3 regions of the Blastococcus sp. SYSU DS0533 genome follow, and region 1 is predicted to be linked to each of the others. Evidence: riboswitches for the same ligand, from Rfam matches in the RefSeq annotation. Region 1 holds a riboswitch; each other region holds the start of a gene.
The links. A riboswitch is a leader RNA that binds a small molecule or an ion and turns the genes downstream of it on or off. The one in region 1 is predicted to bind cyclic di-AMP.
Positions count from the first base shown of each region.

Region 2: it holds a riboswitch for cyclic di-AMP, as region 1 does, so the genes downstream of both, ACI79W_RS03315 (hypothetical protein) here and ACI79W_RS16910 (NlpC/P60 family protein) in region 1, are expected to answer to the same signal.
Region 3: it holds a riboswitch for cyclic di-AMP, as region 1 does, so the genes downstream of both, ACI79W_RS06980 (C40 family peptidase) here and ACI79W_RS16910 (NlpC/P60 family protein) in region 1, are expected to answer to the same signal.

Region 1 is NZ_JBJGZZ010000016.1:83,935-89,370, forward strand. It holds gene ACI79W_RS16900 (D-alanyl-D-alanine carboxypeptidase family protein) at 1-1,461, shown strand, start outside; gene ACI79W_RS16905 (hypothetical protein) at 1,550-1,864, shown strand; cyclic di-AMP (ydaO/yuaA leader) riboswitch at 2,079-2,225, shown strand; gene ACI79W_RS16910 (NlpC/P60 family protein) at 2,242-3,315, shown strand; gene ACI79W_RS16915 (EamA family transporter) at 3,385-4,332, opposite strand; gene ACI79W_RS16920 (LysR family transcriptional regulator) at 4,403-5,314, shown strand.
Region 2 is NZ_JBJGZZ010000002.1:41,274-46,709, forward strand. It holds gene ACI79W_RS03300 (saccharopine dehydrogenase family protein) at 1-417, shown strand, start outside; gene ACI79W_RS03305 (DNA-directed RNA polymerase subunit alpha C-terminal domain-containing protein) at 469-1,077, shown strand; gene ACI79W_RS03310 (bifunctional 3'-5' exonuclease/DNA polymerase) at 1,090-2,706, shown strand; cyclic di-AMP (ydaO/yuaA leader) riboswitch at 2,869-3,007, shown strand; gene ACI79W_RS03315 (hypothetical protein) at 3,261-4,136, shown strand; gene ACI79W_RS03320 (hypothetical protein) at 4,156-4,452, opposite strand; gene ACI79W_RS03325 (protein kinase domain-containing protein) at 5,111-5,436, shown strand, end outside.
Region 3 is NZ_JBJGZZ010000004.1:108,834-114,269, forward strand. It holds gene ACI79W_RS06960 (ScyD/ScyE family protein) at 1-162, shown strand, start outside; gene ACI79W_RS06965 (SMP-30/gluconolactonase/LRE family protein) at 232-1,131, opposite strand; gene ACI79W_RS06970 (Rieske 2Fe-2S domain-containing protein) at 1,233-2,171, shown strand; gene ACI79W_RS06975 (hemerythrin domain-containing protein) at 2,168-2,650, shown strand; gene ACI79W_RS06980 (C40 family peptidase) at 2,700-3,221, opposite strand; cyclic di-AMP (ydaO/yuaA leader) riboswitch at 3,238-3,394, opposite strand; gene ACI79W_RS06985 (helix-turn-helix transcriptional regulator) at 3,761-4,414, opposite strand; gene ACI79W_RS06990 (biotin carboxylase N-terminal domain-containing protein) at 4,838-5,436, shown strand, end outside.

The DNA of each region.
Region 1 (5,436 bases):
GTCCTCGACGAGGCGCGGGGCGTGCTGGCCGGGCACCAGCGGGAGGTGGCGGACTACGCCGCCGCCGTCTACCGGGACGGCGGCGCCCTCACCCCGCTGACCCTGCTGCTCAGCGGCGGCGACCCCGGGGAGGTGCTCTCCGGCCTCGGGTTCCTCGACGTGGTCGACGCGCACGCCGGCCGGGTGATCGGCGTCGCGGAGGACCACCGGCGCGGCGCGCTCGACGAGCAGGCGCGCGCCCAGGCCGCCCTCGACCAGGCCCGCGCGCGGGCCGACCAGGTGCGCGCACGGGTGGCCGAGCTCGCGGCGGCGGCCGAGGCGGTCACCGCCGAGCTCGGCGACGCGCTCGCCGTCGTCGACGGGCAGCTGGCCCAGCTGCAGCAGGAGCAGCTCGCGGTCAACGAGCAGACGGCGGCCAGCTGGCGGGCCTACGTCGAGCAGCTCCGGGCCGCGGGCCTGGCGGAGGTGCCGGCGTCGGCGCTGCGCGACCCGGAGCGGGGCCTGCCTGACCGCCTGGTGCCGGTGGGCGAGGGCGGGGGCGGGGCCCAGCGCGGGGTGGCCCAGCTGCCCGGTCGGCCCACCTCGCTGCTCGTCCTGCCCGCGGAGACGCTGGCGGCGGTCGGCGGCGCGATGGAGGCGCTGGGGCAGCCCTACGCCCCCGGGACGGCGGGGCCGGACTCCTGGGACTGCGGTTCCCTCGTGCAGGCGGTGTACGGCCGGACCGGGATCCCCCTGCCGGCGACGCAGGGCGAGCTGTTCGCGCGGACCGTGCCCGTCGCCCCGGCGGACGTGCTCCCCGGCGACCTGGTCTTCCTCGGCTCGCCGGAGTCCGGGCTCGGGCACGTGGGCATCGCGCTGGACCCCAGGACGATGCTCACCGCCGACGCCCGGGCCGGGGCCGTGGTGGTGCGGACGCTCCCCGGCGACCAGGTGCTCGGCGTCGGTCGCCCGGTGCTGGGCCAGCGCCCGCCCGTCGCCGTGCCCGAGCCGACCGCCGGCGCGCTGCGGACCGAGTGCGGGAACACCGTCTACCCGCCCAGCTACGACGGCGGCCGGGCCTGGGGCGGCTACCCGAACGGCCTGATCCCGCCCAGCGCGATGTGCCCCCTGGGCGTCGGCGGGCACACGCTGCGGTGCGACGCGGCCGCGGCCTACCGGGCCATGGCGGCGGCCTACGCCGCCGACTTCGGGCGCCCGCTCTGCATCACCGACTCCTACCGGACCTACGCCGGCCAGGTGAAGCTGTACGGGGAGAAGCCGGCCCTGGCGGCGATCCCGGGCACCAGCAACCACGGCTGGGGGCTCGCGGTGGACCTGTGCGGCGGCATCCAGTCCTTCGGCACGCCGCAGTACGCGTGGATGGTCGCCAACGCCGGCCGGTTCGGTTTCCTCCACCCGACGTGGGCCGATCCGGGCAACGGGCGCGAGGAGCCGTGGCACTGGGAGTACGCCGGCAGCTGACGCCGTCCGGGCCGCGCCGGCACCGCGCGCGGAAATGTCGGTGAGCTCTCCTAGCGTGCGCAGCGACCCACGGAGGAGAGAAGAAGCCATGCTCATCGACTGCGACACCTGCACCGCCCGCGGGAACGGCTGCGCCGACTGCGTCGTGACCGTGCTGCTCGGGGCCCCGCCGGGATGGCAGGGGGTGGACCCGGTGGTCGTGCCCATGACCGGGCGCGCTCGCAGCGGTCCGGCCGCCGAGGACGTCGTCGTCCCGCCGCCGGGCGTGGTGGTGGAGTTCGACGACGTGGAACGGCGGGCCGTGCGAGCTCTCGCCGAGGGCGGTCTGGTGCCCCCGCTGCGGCACCCGGACGGTGCCGGCGGTCACGACGGCGGGCGGTCCCCGGGCCGGCGCACGGGGTGACCGGCGGCCCGTCCCGACGGCGGCCGCTACACAGCGTCAGGGGGCTCGGCCCGGAGGCGCGCCGCTGACCTGGGGATCCTCGTCGCAGGGGTTTCTCCCGCCACCATTTGTCACGGTCACATCGCGGTCGTTAGGGTTCTCGCCGTCCGGCCGGGTGGTTGTCATCCGTCGATGGATGGCCTCGACCGGACACCGCCTAATCACCGCCGGGCGCGCACCACTGGCGCCCGAGGTGTACCGGGGACCCACCGCAGTTCCGGGGTGAGTTCTCCCGCAGCCGGTCCGCCGGTGCGGGGGATAGGGCCAGTCTTCCCAGCCCGAACCCGTCAGCTAACTCGGTCGGCGGTCGCAGAGGAAGAAACGGAGAGCCGCCGCTCGTGGCGACCCCTCACGCAGTGCTGACCCACGCCCCCGCACAGCTCCACCCCGCCGACCGGTGCAGCTCGCGCGCCCGTCGCCTCGGCCCGCTGCGATCGGGTTTCCTGGTCACCGCCGTCACCGCCGTCACCGTCACCATCCTCCCGGGCGCGGCGTCTGCCGTCCCCGGCACGGCCGACGCGGTCGCCGCCCAGGTGGCCGAGGCCAGCCACGAGCTCGAGGTCGTCTCCGAGCAGCTGAACGAGGCCCGGGTCGTCCTGGCCCGCCACCAGGACGAGGCCGAGGCCGCCGACGAGGCTGCTGCCGCGGCGGAGGCCCGGATCGGTTCCCTCGACGGGCACATCCGCCGGCTGGCCCGCAGCGCCTACACCGGCAGCGGCATGTCGCAGCTCGACGTCCTGCTGACCAGCGACTCGGCGGAGCACCTCGTCGACCAGCTCGGCATCCTCGACGCCATCGCCGGCCACACGAACGCGGTGCTCACCGAGGTGTCGCGGGCCGCCGCGGACGCGGAGCGGTCCCGCGACGCCGCCGAGGAGGCCGCCGCCGAGGCGGAGCGCACGGTTGAGCAGATCGCCGCCCAGCAGGAGGAGCTGGAGGTGAAGATCGCCGACTACCAGCGCCGCTACGAGGCGCTCACCGCTCCTCAGCAGGAGCAGGTGGCGCAGGCGCACGGCGGCGCCGCCCTGCCGGCCCCGAGCGCCGTCACCGCGCCGAGTTCCGCCGCCCAGGTCGCGGTGAACACCGCGCTCGCCCAGATCGGCGATCCCTACGTCTGGGGCGCCGGTGGTCCCAACGCCTTCGACTGCTCGGGCCTGACCTCCTACGCCTACGCCGCGGCCGGCGTGACGCTGCCGCACTCCAGCCGGTCGCAGAGCCAGATGGGCACGCCCGTCTCGCGCAGCGAGCTGCAGCCGGGCGACCTGGTCTTCTTCTACAGCCCGGTGAGCCACGTCGGCATGTACATCGGCAACGGCCAGATGGTGCACGCCTCCACCTCCGGCCAGCCGGTGAAGGTGGCGAGCCTGGACTCGATGGGCAGCTACAACGGCGCCCGGCGCATCGCCGGCTGACGGCGCCGGACCGCTCGGAGGGCCGGTGATCCCGACCGGGGTCACCGGCCCTCGTGGGCCCCGGGCGGGTCAGGTGACCGACGGGGTCGTCCCGGCGACCTCGGTCAGACCGGAGGGGACATCGGCCACGGACGAGCGCGGCCGGGCCACCGCGACGGCGGCCGCGTTCGCCACGACGATGAGCGCGATCCCCGCCCACTCGTGGCCCCGCAAGCCCTGGCCCAGCAGGACGATGCCGACCAGCGCCGCCAGCACCGGGTGCACGCTCATGAAGACGCCGAAGAAGCGAGGCGGGACGACACGCAGGGCGGTCAGGTCCGCCGCGTAGGGGACCACCGACGAGAGCACGCCCGCCGCCACGGCGTAGCCGAGCGCCGCCCCGGTGAGCCTGCCGTCCACCGCCATGGGCACCAGCACGGGGAGGAAGGCCAGGGCGCACAGGCCGGTTCCGAGCGCGGGGGCCTGCAGCCCGGGCAGGCGCAGTCCGGCGACGCGGTTCAGGAGGATGTAGGCCGCCCAGCACGCCGCGGCGACCAACCCGAGCCCGACGCCCAGGTGGTCGCTGGCGGGCCCGGGCAGGATCAGGACGTAGACCCCGCCTGCCGCACCGCAGCCGATCAGGAGATCCCACCGGGAGCGCGACCCGGCCAGTGCGACGGCGAGCGGCCCCAGGAACTCCAGCGTCACCGCGAGCCCGAGCCCGATGCGCTCGATCGCCGTGTACAGCGCCAGGTTCATGCAGCCGAACACCGCTGCGAGCAGCAGGACCGGCCACCACTGAGCCCACGTCATCCGCCGCAGCGGTGGTCGGGCGACCGGGAGCAGCACCGCCGCGGCCACCACCTGGCGCACGGCGACGACGCCGGGTGGCCCGATCGCGCCGAAGGCGTGGGCGCCGAGCGCGGCGCCCACCTGGTTGCTCAGGGCGCTGCCGAGCATGGTCGCCACGCCGCCGGCGAGGGGGTGCCCACGTGCGGGCCGGCCGGGCCGGACGGAGTCCCGGGAGGGTGCGGTCACCTGGCGGAGTATCGGCACGTCGGGCGCACAGCGGAAATGCCGGACACGCACCCGGCCATACGCTCGGCGCATGAGTGCGGAAGTGCGGCAGCTGCGGGCGCTGGTCGCTGTCGTGGACGCCGGCACCTTCACCGGTGCCGCCGACCTGCTGGGCACCTCGCAGGCATCGGTGTCCCGGTCCGTGGCAGCGCTGGAACGGGGCATCGGTGCGCGCGTGCTGCGGCGCACCACCCGGGAGGTGTCGCTGACGGTGGTCGGGAGCCGGGTGCTCGCCCACGCGCGGCGGGTGCTCGAGGAGGTGGCCGCGATCCAGCGTGCCGCTGAGGAGACCCGGCCTGACGTGCGGGTCGGGTACGCCTGGGCCGCGCTGGGGCGGCACACCACCGCGGTGCAGCGCCGCTGGTCGCGTGCCCACCCCGGATCGACGCTCGTGTTCGTCCAGTCCAACACCCCGACCGCGGGGCTCACCGAGGGGCTGGCCGACGTGAGCGTGCTCCGCCGTCCCGTGACCGATCCCCGGCTGGGGAGCGCGCTGCTCGGGACGGAGCGGCGCTACGCCGCCGTCGCCGCCGACGACCCGCTGGCCCGCCGGCGCACCCTCGCGCTGCCCGACTTCGCCGGTCGCACCGTCGCCGTCGACACCCTGACCGGGACGACCACCGGCGAGCTGTGGTCACCGCCGGCGGCGCCGGCCGTCACGCGTGCCGTCCGCGGTGTCGACGAGTGGCTCACCGTCATCGCCGCGGGCCAGGCCATGGGCATCACCGCCGGGGCGACGGCCCGGCAGCACCCGCGCCCCGGTGTCGTGTACCGGGTGGTCCGCGACGCGCCGCGCGTGCCCGTGTGGATGGCCTGGTGGACCGACAGCCCGCCGGCGGGGCTGGAGGAACTGCTGCGCCTGGTGCGGGAGGAGTACGCCGCGGACCCGGGGCGGTCGGGCCCCGGGCCGGCGGGACGCCGGACGGGGGGAGGGCCCACCTAGGTGTACCCGGCCAGGACGTTGGTGACGGCGGCCGGACTTGAACGCAGGAGAACCTCCGAGTGGGGTGTGGCTTGTCTAAGGCCCACATCCGCCCGGAGGTTCTCGTGTCCCACGGTAATGCC
Region 2 (5,436 bases), on a different contig from region 1:
GTCATGGGCGCCGGCCGCGGGCCGGTGGGAGCGGTGACCGCCGCCGGGGTGACCGCGGGCCTGCTCGCCACCGTGTCGGCCATGAGCCTCGGGCCGACCCGCGCGCTGCTGGACCGGGTGCTGCCGGCACCCGGCACCGGCCCGAGCGAGGCCGTCCGGGAGAAGGGGTGGTTCCGCATGGTGGTCGACGCCACCACCGAGGACGGGCGCCGCTACCGGGCGACCGCGGCGGGCAGCGGCGATCCGGGCTACAAGGCCACCGCCGTCATGCTCGGCGAGGCCGCCCTGGCGCTCGCCCTCGACGAGGACCGGTTGCCCGCCCGGGCCGGCTCGCTCACCCCGGCGACGGCGATGGGGGAGGTGCTGGTCGAGCGGCTGCGCGCAGCCGGGCACACCTACGAGGTGGCCGCCGTCTGATCCGACCGCCACCGCAGCGGCGGCGGGAGGGCATCGCTAGGGTTGGCCGACATGCCGACCAGCGCACCGGGACAGCCCGCGGGGACGATCCGGGAGCTCGGGCTGCCCGCGCGGGCGGTCACCGCGCTGACCCGCGTCGGGATCACCGAGGCCGAGGCGCTCGCCGCCCTCACGCACCGGGAGCTCAGCGCCGTCGCCGGGCTGGGCCCCGGCCTGGTCGCCGCGATCCGGGCCGTCGTCCCCGAGCCGCCCGCGCGGCCGGCGGTCGGCGGCCCGGTTCCGGCCGACGGCGGGAACGCGGGATCCGAGGAGGAGGGCCCGGTGGCGCCGGCCATCCCGTCGTTCGCCTCCCTGCGGGGTCCGCGGCGCCGGTCGGCGGTCGACCTCCTCGTCCCGGCGGCGTCCGAGCCCGCGGAGCCCGGGGCCGCCGAGCCCGGGGCCGCCGAGCCCGGGCCCGCGGTCTCCCGATCCCAGCCGCCGGCCACCCCGGCCGCCGCCGCCCGCCCGTCGACCGGTGCGGGCGGGCCGCCGGTCGCCGTCCGCCCGCCGGACTACGCCGATCTGCTGCGCCTGGGCGTGCACGTCACCCGGGTCGTCCTGGGCCTCCCGGCGCGCTGCCTGCACCGGCTGCTCGGCCGGGGTGGCCCTGCCGCCCCGTAGGCGGGGCAGCAGGTGGACCGGGTCCTGCTCCGGCGCAGCGGCGACGCGGTCGAGGCCGTCGACCTCGACGCCGGCGGAGCGGGTCGAGGCAGCGCCCGCCTCGACCCCGCGGCGGTCGCCGGGTACGTGGCGGAGCGCGAGGGCGGTGCGGCGCCCGTCCGCTGGGTCTGGGACGACACGACCCGCTGGTACCCCGCGCTGCTGACGGCCGGGGTGCGCGTCGAGCGCTGCACCGACCTCCGGCTGGGCCACGCGATCCTGCGGCGGTCCCCGTTCGCGGCCCAGGACCTGCTCGCCGGGGAGGACACCCAGGGGTGGGACGCGCTGCAGCCCGGCCCGCCGCCGGAGTCGGCCCTGTTCCCGCTCGCCGACCCGGCCGACCTGCTGGACCCGCTCGCCGAGCACCGGCGCCAGCAGGCGGTGCTGGCCGCCTCCCCGCAGCGGGACCGGCTGGCCCTGCTCCTCGCCGCGGAGTCCTCCGGCGGGCTGGTGGCCGCCGAGCTGACGCACACCGGCCTGCCCTGGCGGGCCGACGTGCACGAGCGTCTGCTCACCGGCCTGCTGGGGGCGCGACCGCTGCCGGGTGGGCGCCCGGCGGTCCTCGAGCGGCTGCTGGGGGAGATCCGCGCGTCGTTCGGCGCCCCCGCCCTCAACCCGGACTCGCCCGGTGAGCTGCTCCGGGTGCTGCAGCACATCGGCCTGCCGGTCGCCGACACCCGCTCCTGGACGCTGGAGCAGCTCGACCACCCGGGGATCCCGGCGCTGCTGGAGTACCGCAGGCTCTCGCGGCTGCTGACGGCCAACGGGTGGACCTGGCTGGACACGTGGGTGCGCGACGGCCGCTTCCGCGCCGTCTTCGTGCCCGGCGGGGTGGTGACCGGGCGGTGGGCCTCCTCCGGGGGCGGGGCGCTGTCGGTGCCGACCGTCGTCCGGCCCGCGGCGGTGGCGGACGAGGGGTGGCGGTTCGTCGTCGCCGACGTCGCCCAGCTCGAGCCGCGGGTGCTGGCCGGCATGAGCGGCGACGGCGCCATGGCCGAGGCCGCGCGCGCCGCCGACCTGTACGAGGGGATGGTCGCCGCCGGCACCGTGGCCACGCGGGCGGAGGCCAAGCTCGGCATCCTGGGTGCGATGTACGGCGGCACCCGGGGTGAGAGCGGGCGGATGCTGCCCCGCCTGGCCCGGCGCTACCCCCGGGCCGTCGGCCTGGTGGAGGAGGCCGCCCGGACCGGCGAGCGCGGAGAGGTGGTGCACACCCTGCTCGGGCGGGGGTCGCCGCTCCCGGGGGCGTGGCCGCACGAGGAGGGCGACCGGGCCCGCCGCGCCTGGGGCCGGTTCACCCGCAACTTCGTCGTCCAGGGCACCGGGGCGGAGTGGGCGCTGTGCTGGCTGGCCGACCTCCGCAACCGGCTCTGGCGGCTCGGTGGGGAGGGCGACGTGGGGGCGCGGCCGCACCTGGCGTTCTTCCTGCACGACGAGGTGGTGGTGCACACGCCCGACCACCTGGCCGGCGAGGTGGCCGGCGCGGTCCGTGCCGCTGCGTCGACCGCAGGCCGGCTCCTGTTCGGCGCCTTCCCCGTCGACTTCCCGCTCGACGTGGCCGTCGTTCGGTCCTGGGCCGACGCCGGCTGACGATTCGCGCGCGATACACCACCGACCGGCGGTGCAGGTCACCGCGACACACATCACGTCGTGGAATTCCGCGCCTGCTGATTGTCACGACTGCATAACGGCGGTTACGGTGGCTGGGCCCGGACGGTCGTTCACTCCCCACCGGGGAGGTCCGCCGGGCGCCGCCGAGTCGCCTTCCGGGGCGAGCCGGGGACCCACCGCAGCACTGGGGTGAATCCTGCGCCGGGCACGTCCCGCCGCGGGTAGGGCCGCTTCCCGCCCGAATCCGTCAGCTAACCCGGTAGGCGGCAGACGGAAGAAACGGAGAGCCGCCGCATGGCGCGCCCCTGCACCGCCGCACGACCCTGCGCCCGCCGGCACCGCCGCCTCCGGGCGCGTCCGCGGATCTGATCGCACGCGCTGCCCGGCGTCCCGCCGGTCGCCCGCCGTCGAGCCGCACCGGCCCCCCCGGTGCCCGGCGGCCCCGTGACCCGCGCCCGGGCCCGCTGTCCGCATCCTCCGCGACCCGCCCTCCGGCGGCCGGTCGCGCTCACACCCCGGAGCACCCGAACACCATGGACCCTCGCAGCACCACCACCGGCCGACGTGGCCCGCTCGCCCTCCGCCGCCCGCCCGCGGCCGTCCGCCGACCGGCGCTCTACCTCGGCGTCGCGGTCGCCGGCGCCGTCCTGGTCAACAGCCTCGTCGGCGTCGAGCCGACCGCCCAGGCCGAGGCCCGCACCTCGGAGTCGGTGAGCGTCGCGCAGGCGCTCGGCCTGTCCGCGCAGTCGGGCCCGATCGACGTCACCGAGGACCTGGCGCCCCTGGAGGGCCTCGCAGCCAGCCGCAGCACCCGGGAGGCCGACCAGGTCGCCGCCCAGCAGGCCCAGGCCGCGGCCGACCAGGCCGAGCTCGACCGGCAGAAGGCCGAGGCGGAGGCCCTGGCCCGGGCGGAGGCGGAGAAGAAGGCGGCCGAGGAGGCCGCTGCCGCGGCGGCCGCCGCCGAGCGGCAGGCGGCGGCGGCCCCGGCGAGCCCGACGACGCAGGCCCGGGCCGCGGCGACCGCGGCGGCCTCGGTGGCGGCCACGGCCGTGGCCCGGATCAGCAACACCGCCGGGAACGTCCGGCCGCAGACCCAGGCCGCGGCCGACGCCGTGGTCAGCAACGTGCCCGGTGCCGCGGGGATCACCCTCGGTGGCACCCGCGCCAGCGCGGCCGACCCGGGCGGGCACCCCTCGGGTCTGGCGCTCGACTACATGGTGATGTCGAACGCCGCCCTGGGCGACGCGATCGTCGAGTACCACCGGGCGCACTGGGACGAGCTCGGCGTGGACTACCTCATCTGGCAGCAGCGGATGCTGTCCTCGCCGGGCGGTTCCTGGAAGGCCATGGAGAACCGCGGGAGCGCGACGGCCAACCACTTCGACCACGTGCACGTGAACTACAACTGATCCCCCGTGCGCCGGGTGCCTAGGTGAGCCGGCGGACCACGGACAGGGGCAGCACCCGCATGGCGAGCCCGATCGGCGCCCAGGGCCACGCCGGGACGTACGCCGTGGTCCGCCGGGCCTCGACGGCGGCCACCACCGCCCGGACACCGGTCGGTGTGTCGACCATGCAGCGGGTGCGCTGCTGCACGTGCTGGTTGATCTCCGAGCGGATGCAGCCGGGGTGGACGACCGGGACGTCCGCACCGGGGATGCACTCGCTGCGCACGCCCTCGGCGAGCGAGGCGACGCCGGCCGTGGTGGCGGCGTAGGTGGTCATCGACCGGCGCATGCCGCGCAGCGCCGCCCGAGGGGATCAGCACCAGGTGTCCGCGGCCCTGCCGGCGGAAGATCTCCGGCGCCGCCTCGGTCTGGGCCAGCGCGCCGGCGGAGTTGGTCACCCCCGTCTCGCGGTCGACGTCGGCGCGGCCGGTCCCCGGGGCAGCGCCCTTCCCGAGCCCGGCGTCGAGGGCCACCCGGTCGGTGCGCCGAACGCCCCGGCGAACGCGGCGAAGACCGCGGGACCCGCGTCGGCGTCGGTGATGTCGAGGGCGGCGATCTCCACCCGCCGACCGGTGGCCGAGCGGATCTCCTCGGCCAGGGCGTCGAGCCGGTCGGTGCGCCGGGCGCAGAGCGCGAGGTCGTGCCGAGGGCGGCGAACTGGCGGGCCGTCTCCTCGCCGAGCCGGGAGCCCGCGCCGGTGACGAGGACGACGCGGGTGCGCCTGCCGGTGGGGACGGGGTCGAAGCCGGAGGGCCCGCGAGGCACCCTACGAGAAGCTGCCGGCGGCCCCGCGGTCGCCCGCCGTGAGCTGCCGATCCCAGCCGATCGGGCCCGACGGGGTTCAGCCCCCGCCCGGGCGGGCACCCCCGTTGGGTGCGCACGGCACGGGACGACGCGCGGGGGGCACCTCGCGGCAGCACACGAGGAGACCGGGAGTGACCACGGCCGAGACCAGCCGACGCTGCTTGGACGGCCGGTACGAGCTCCACGAGCTCATCGCCGTCGGCGGCATGGGTGAGGTCTGGCGCGCTCGCGACCTGCAGCTCCACCGGACGGTGGCGGTCAAGGTGCTGCGCAGCGAGTTCGCCGACGACCCGGTCTTCGTCGCCCGGTTCCGCTCGGAGGCCCGGCACGCGGCAGGGCTGAGCCACCCGAACATCGCCGCCGTCCTCGACTACGGCGAGACCAGCGCCCCGGACACCGGCGAGAGCCTGGCGTACCTGGTGATGGAGCTCGTCGAGGGGTCGTCGCTGTCGGCGCG
Region 3 (5,436 bases), on a different contig from region 1:
GACGGCGACCGGGCCACCGCCGAGGTCACCATGCCGACCGGCCTGGAGATCGAGGGCGGGGACCTCTACGCCTCGGCGTGGAGCATCGCCGGCTTCCTGGGCATGCCGTCGGCCGGTGAGATCCAGAAGGTCGGCGCGGGCGCCTTCACCCCGGCGCCCTGATCCGCCGGTAGGACCGGGAGGGCGGTCGGGGGATCTCCCCGGCCGCCCTCGCGGTCCCCCGGGGCAGCATCAGGGCAGCCCGGCGTGCGGGACGGCGACCTCGGTGGCCACCAGCACCGCCTCCCGCGCGGCCGCCCGCGTGTGCTCGTAGAAGTCGGGGGCGCAGCACAGCAGCAGGGTGCGGCCGTCGTCGCCACCGAGCGTGCAGGCGTAGGTGCCCAGGCCGTCCGGCGCGGCGATCTCCTCGACCACCTGCCCGCCGGGCGCGACCCGCAGCACCCGGGAGCCGAAGCCGTCGGCCACCCACACGTGCCCCTCGGCGTCGAGGGTGCACCCGTCCGGGGCGACGACGACCTGGCCCAGCAGCTCCTCGACCGAGCCGCCCACCGGCTCGGGGCCGAACTCCGCCCACGTGCGCCGCGGGCCCAGCGAGCCGTCGGTGGCGATGTCGAAGGCCGAGAAGCGGTTGCCCCACGTCTCGCCGACGAGCAGCGTGCCGCCGTCGGGGGTGATCACCGAGCCGTTCGGGAAGCGCAGCCCCTCGGCGACGACGGTCACCGTGCCGTCGGGGTCGACCCGCTTGACCGACGCCGGGGCGGGCGCCCCGCCGCCCATGAGGTCGAAGCCGAAGTCGCCGACGTAGGCCCGGCCGGCGGTGTCGACCACCATGTCGTTGAGGTGCCCCCTGCAGACGGCGGAGAGGTCGGCGTGGGTGGTCACCTCGCCGTCGGTGACCCGCAGCAGCCGGTGGTCCTTCATCGAGACGACGAGCAGCGAGCCGTCGGGGAGCCAGCCCAGCCCCGAGGGCTGCGCCTCCACCTCGAGGACGACGGTCTCCGGGCCGCCCGGGGCGACCCGGCTGACGGTGCGCCGGTAGAAGTCCGACACCCACCACTGCCCGTCGCGCCACCGCGGCGCCTCGAAGTAGGAACCGCCCTCCAGCACCGTCCGGAACGCTCGATCAGCCATGCCGCGGGACGCTACGACCTCCCGCACCCGCCGACCACCTCCTGTTTTCCCCTCCGCCGGCGTGGGCACGGTCGCTCCATGCCGACGGAAGACGTGCAGCCGTGAGCGTCCGGGGCCTCCTCGAGCGCGCGGTGCGCCGCGTCGAGGCGTGGCAGGTGCTCGACGCGCCCGGCTACCAGGTGGAGCACGGGATCTCGCTGACGTTCCTGCTGGCCGGCCGCTACGCCCGCCCGCTGCAGGACCTGCTGCACGGCGTCTGGTTCGGCCACCCGCTGCACCCGTTCCTGGTCACCGTGCCGATCGGTTCGTGGAGCGCGGCCGCCCTGCTCGACGGCCTGGCCGCCGCCGGCCGCGGGGGCCCGGGTGCCGGGCAGGCGGCGCGCACGGTGGTCGGGCTCGGGATCGCCGGTGCCGTCGGCGCGGCGGCGACCGGGCTGACCGACTGGCAGCACGCCCACGACGAGGCCCGCCGGGTAGGCATGGTCCACGGTGGGCTCAACAGCACCGCGCTGGCGCTCTACACCTGGTCGTTCGCCGACCGGGGCCGCGGTCGTCCCGGGCGGGCGCGGGTGACCGCAGCCGCCGGCTACGCCCTCGTGCTCGCCAGCGGCTACCTGGGCGGGGTGCTCTCCTACCGCCACCGGCTCGGCGTCGACCACTCCGCGGCCGGGCGGTCCCCGCGGGTGTTCACCCCGGTGGCCCGCCTCGCCGACCTCCCCGACCGCGAGCCGGTGGAGGTCGCGGCCGACGGCGTCCCGGTGGTGCTGGTCCGCAGCGACGACGAGGTGCGGGCGCTCGCCGGTCGCTGCCCGCACCTGGGCGGCCCGATGGCCGAGGGCTGGCTGCACCGCGACGAGCTGGTCTGCCCGTGGCACGGGTCGCGGTTCGACGTCGACACTGGGGAGCCGGCGCAGGGGCCGGCCACGGCTCCGCTGCCCTGCTACGACACCCGGGTCCGCGACGGCGCGGTGGAGGTGCGGCGGCGGGCCCGCTGGCGCACCCCGACGGCGGTCACGACGGTGGAGGAGGCGTCCCGGTGAAGGCCGACGAGGTTCTGATCGCGCACCACGACGTGCTGCGCGGGCTGCTCCGCGAGCTGGCGGAGACCACCGACGGCCAGGCCGGCCGGCGGGAGGAGCTGCGCGACCGGTTCCTGCGCGAGATCGAGGTCCACGCGCAGATCGAGGACGAGCTGTTCTACCCGGCGGTGCCCGACGTCTCGCCGCTGCTGGCGCTCGCGCATGCCGAGCACCGGCAGATCGACGACCAGGTCGCCACCGTCATGCGCATGGACGTCACCGACCCGGAGTTCAGCACCGAGGTGCGGATGCTCGAGAAGACGGTGCGCCACCACACGATGGAGGAGGAGCAGCGGATGTTCCCCCAGTCGCACGCCCTGGGGGAGGAGCGCCTCGAGCAGCTCGGCGAGCAGCTGCGTGCCCGGAAGCGGGAGCTCGAGGAGTCCGGCGCGATGCGGCTCATCGTGCGGCTGAAGCGGGCGACGCTGCGTCACGTGTAGCCGAGCGGCCGTTCCCCGGCCGTGCGGGCACGGCCGGGGAACCGAGCCGTCAGACGATGCGACGCGCGGTGTTGTAGCCCCACATGGAGTCCACGGGCACGACCGCGACGGGGTTGCCGTAGGTCGAGGAGTGGACCATCAGGCCGTCGCCGATGTACATGCCGACGTGGCCCACCGGGTCGTAGAAGAAGATCAGGTCGCCGGGCTGCAGGTTCGCGCGGTCGACGTAGACCCCGGCGGTCGACTGGGCGCGCGAGGTCCGCGGGATCTCCACGCCCGCCGCCTGGTAGGCCGACCACGTCAGGCCCGAGCAGTCGTAGCCGCCCGGGCCGGTGCCGCCCCAGACGTAGGGCTTGCCCTGCTGGGCCAGGGCCGTGTCGACGGCGACCTGCGCGGCGTGGTTGGGGGCGACGACGGTGCTGGTGACGACGGTGCCGGTACCGCCGCCCCCGCCGTCACCGGTGGAGGCGGTGGCGGCGAACGGGGTGAGGGCGATGCCGGCACCGGTGAGCAGGGCGAGGGCGGCCCCGCGGACGGAACGACGGTTCGTGGACGTGCGAGTGGTCGTCATGGACGACGGCTTCTCCTTGTTCTCCGTGACCGCCTACCGGGTGAGCTGACGGGTTCGGGCGGGGAACGCGCCCGGCGCCCCGGACTGGCCGGTGGCGCTTCACCCCAGGACTGCGGTGGGTCCCCGGTCCGGACGACGGCGGGTGCCGGCGCCCGGTTCGGCGGTGTCCGTCCGGGTGTCACCGGGGGTGGTGACGGCGGGTCCCGGCCGGACCGCGGGGAACGCTAGGTCGGTCACGGAAAGGTCACAACGCGACCGACACGCCGCCCGCCGGCGCTCCCGGGTGCTGCCCGGCCCGTCGCGCCGACCGCGACTCGCCAGCCGACCACCGGGGTTGCGCCGGCCGCCGGAGCGCTGGACCGGCATCCCGTCACGCACTGCTGTCGGCCGGGTACTTCTCCTGTCGACGGCGTGGCTCAACGCTGCGTGCACGAATCGAGCGGCGCCGTAGCCAGGAGCTGGAGCGGGGTGCCGGCCGACGTGGATCGGCGAGGCGGGGCCGCGGCGCGCAGCCCGGCGTGGCGCCGCGGTCCCGGCGTTCAGCCGACGTCGCAGCCGCACGGGCACTCCGCGGCGTGCGCCGGCCGGCCGTTGCCGTCGTCGAGGTCGTCGCACGCCGGCGGGCACGTGCACGTCCAGCCGTCGTCGAGGTGCCGGAAGGCCCCGGACTCGAAGCGCCGCTGCCGCTCCTCCTGCCGCCGTCGCGCGGCGGCGGCCCGCCGGGCCGCGGCGCGCTCCTCCGGCGCGTCGCCAGGCTGGGAGACGAGGTGGTCGTCCGGGCGGCCGCGGGCGCGGTCGGCTGCGTCCTCCCAGGGACTCCGCCGGTCGAAGGTGTACGTCGGTCGCGGTCGCCCGGGCCGGTGCTCCCACCGCCACGCGCGCTCCTCGCTGAGCATCGTGTCCAGGTGGGCGGGGAACCGCCGGCCGGCCCTGTCGCGGACGGTGCCCGGTGCCATGCGCTCCACCCGGTGACCCGCCTCGTCGAGCAGGCCGAGCCGGAGACCGGCCAGCTCCGCGGCTGCTGCGAGCAGCCGGGCGTCCACGCCGCGGGCACCGGCCTCCACGGCGGCCACGGTGGACTTCGAGAGGCCCAGCCGCTCCGCCAGCTCCCGCTGGGAGAGGTCGGCCCGGCGGCGGATCCGCCGCAGCAGTCCGCAGAGATCGAAGTCCCGTGCAACCCCGTCGTCCCGCACTCGCCGAGCGTGTCCGCCGGGCGCGGTGAGGAGCGACCCCATGTGCCCTTCTGTGGACAGTCGCTCTGTGCCCACATCCGCGGGGCAGAGGGCGACTGTGCCGGGGGTGGGTGTGGGGGTCGGGCGCTTGGGTCCCTGCCCACGCCCGCGGGGCAGAGGGCGACTGTGCCGCGGGTGGGTGTGGGGGTCGGGCGCTTGGGTCCCTGCCCACGCCCGCGGGGCAGAGGGCGACTGTGCCGCGGGTGGGTGTGGGGGTCGGGCGCTTGGGTCTCTGCCCACGCCCGCGGGGCAGAGGGCGACTGTCCTCGAGCAACCTCTCCCGCTCCGGCCGGGGCAGCAGTCGCCCCCGGCGGGTCCGCGACAGGGGCCTGCCCACGGTCACCGCCACCACAGCACCGACGGGCTGCATGGCAGCATCGCCGGGTGGCCCGCCTGCTGATCGCCAACCGCGGCGAGATCGCCGTCCGCATCGCCCGCGCCGCCGCCGCCGAGGGATGGGCCTCGGTCGCCGTCACCGCCGCCGACGAGCCCGACGCACCGCACGTCGCCGCCGCCGACGAGGCGCACGTCCTCCTCGGGAGCGGGCCGGCGGCCTATCTCGACCCCGCGGCGATCGTCGAGGCCGCGCTCGCCACCGACTGCGCCTTCGTGCACCCCGGTTACGGCTTCCTCTCCGAGACCCCCGACCTGACCCGGGCCTGCGCGGACGCCGGCGTCACCGTCGTGGGGCCGGCCCCCGAAGACCTCGCCGTCCTGGGTGACAAGGCGCTCATCGGCGCCAACCTCTCGGTGCCGATCGGGACGGTCGTCCTCCGCAAGGCCTACGGCCTGGGCGCGCAAGCCATGGCCGGCGGTAGCACCAAGGTGCCGCGGTTCACCGTCGGCTGGCCCACCAGCGAGTTCGGGCCGATGGGCCTGGAGGGTGCGGTCCGGCTCGGCATGCGCCGGGAGCTCGCCGCCATCGAGGACGACGCCGAGCGGCAGGCCGCCTACGAGGCCGCCGTCGCCGCCGCCTACGAGAA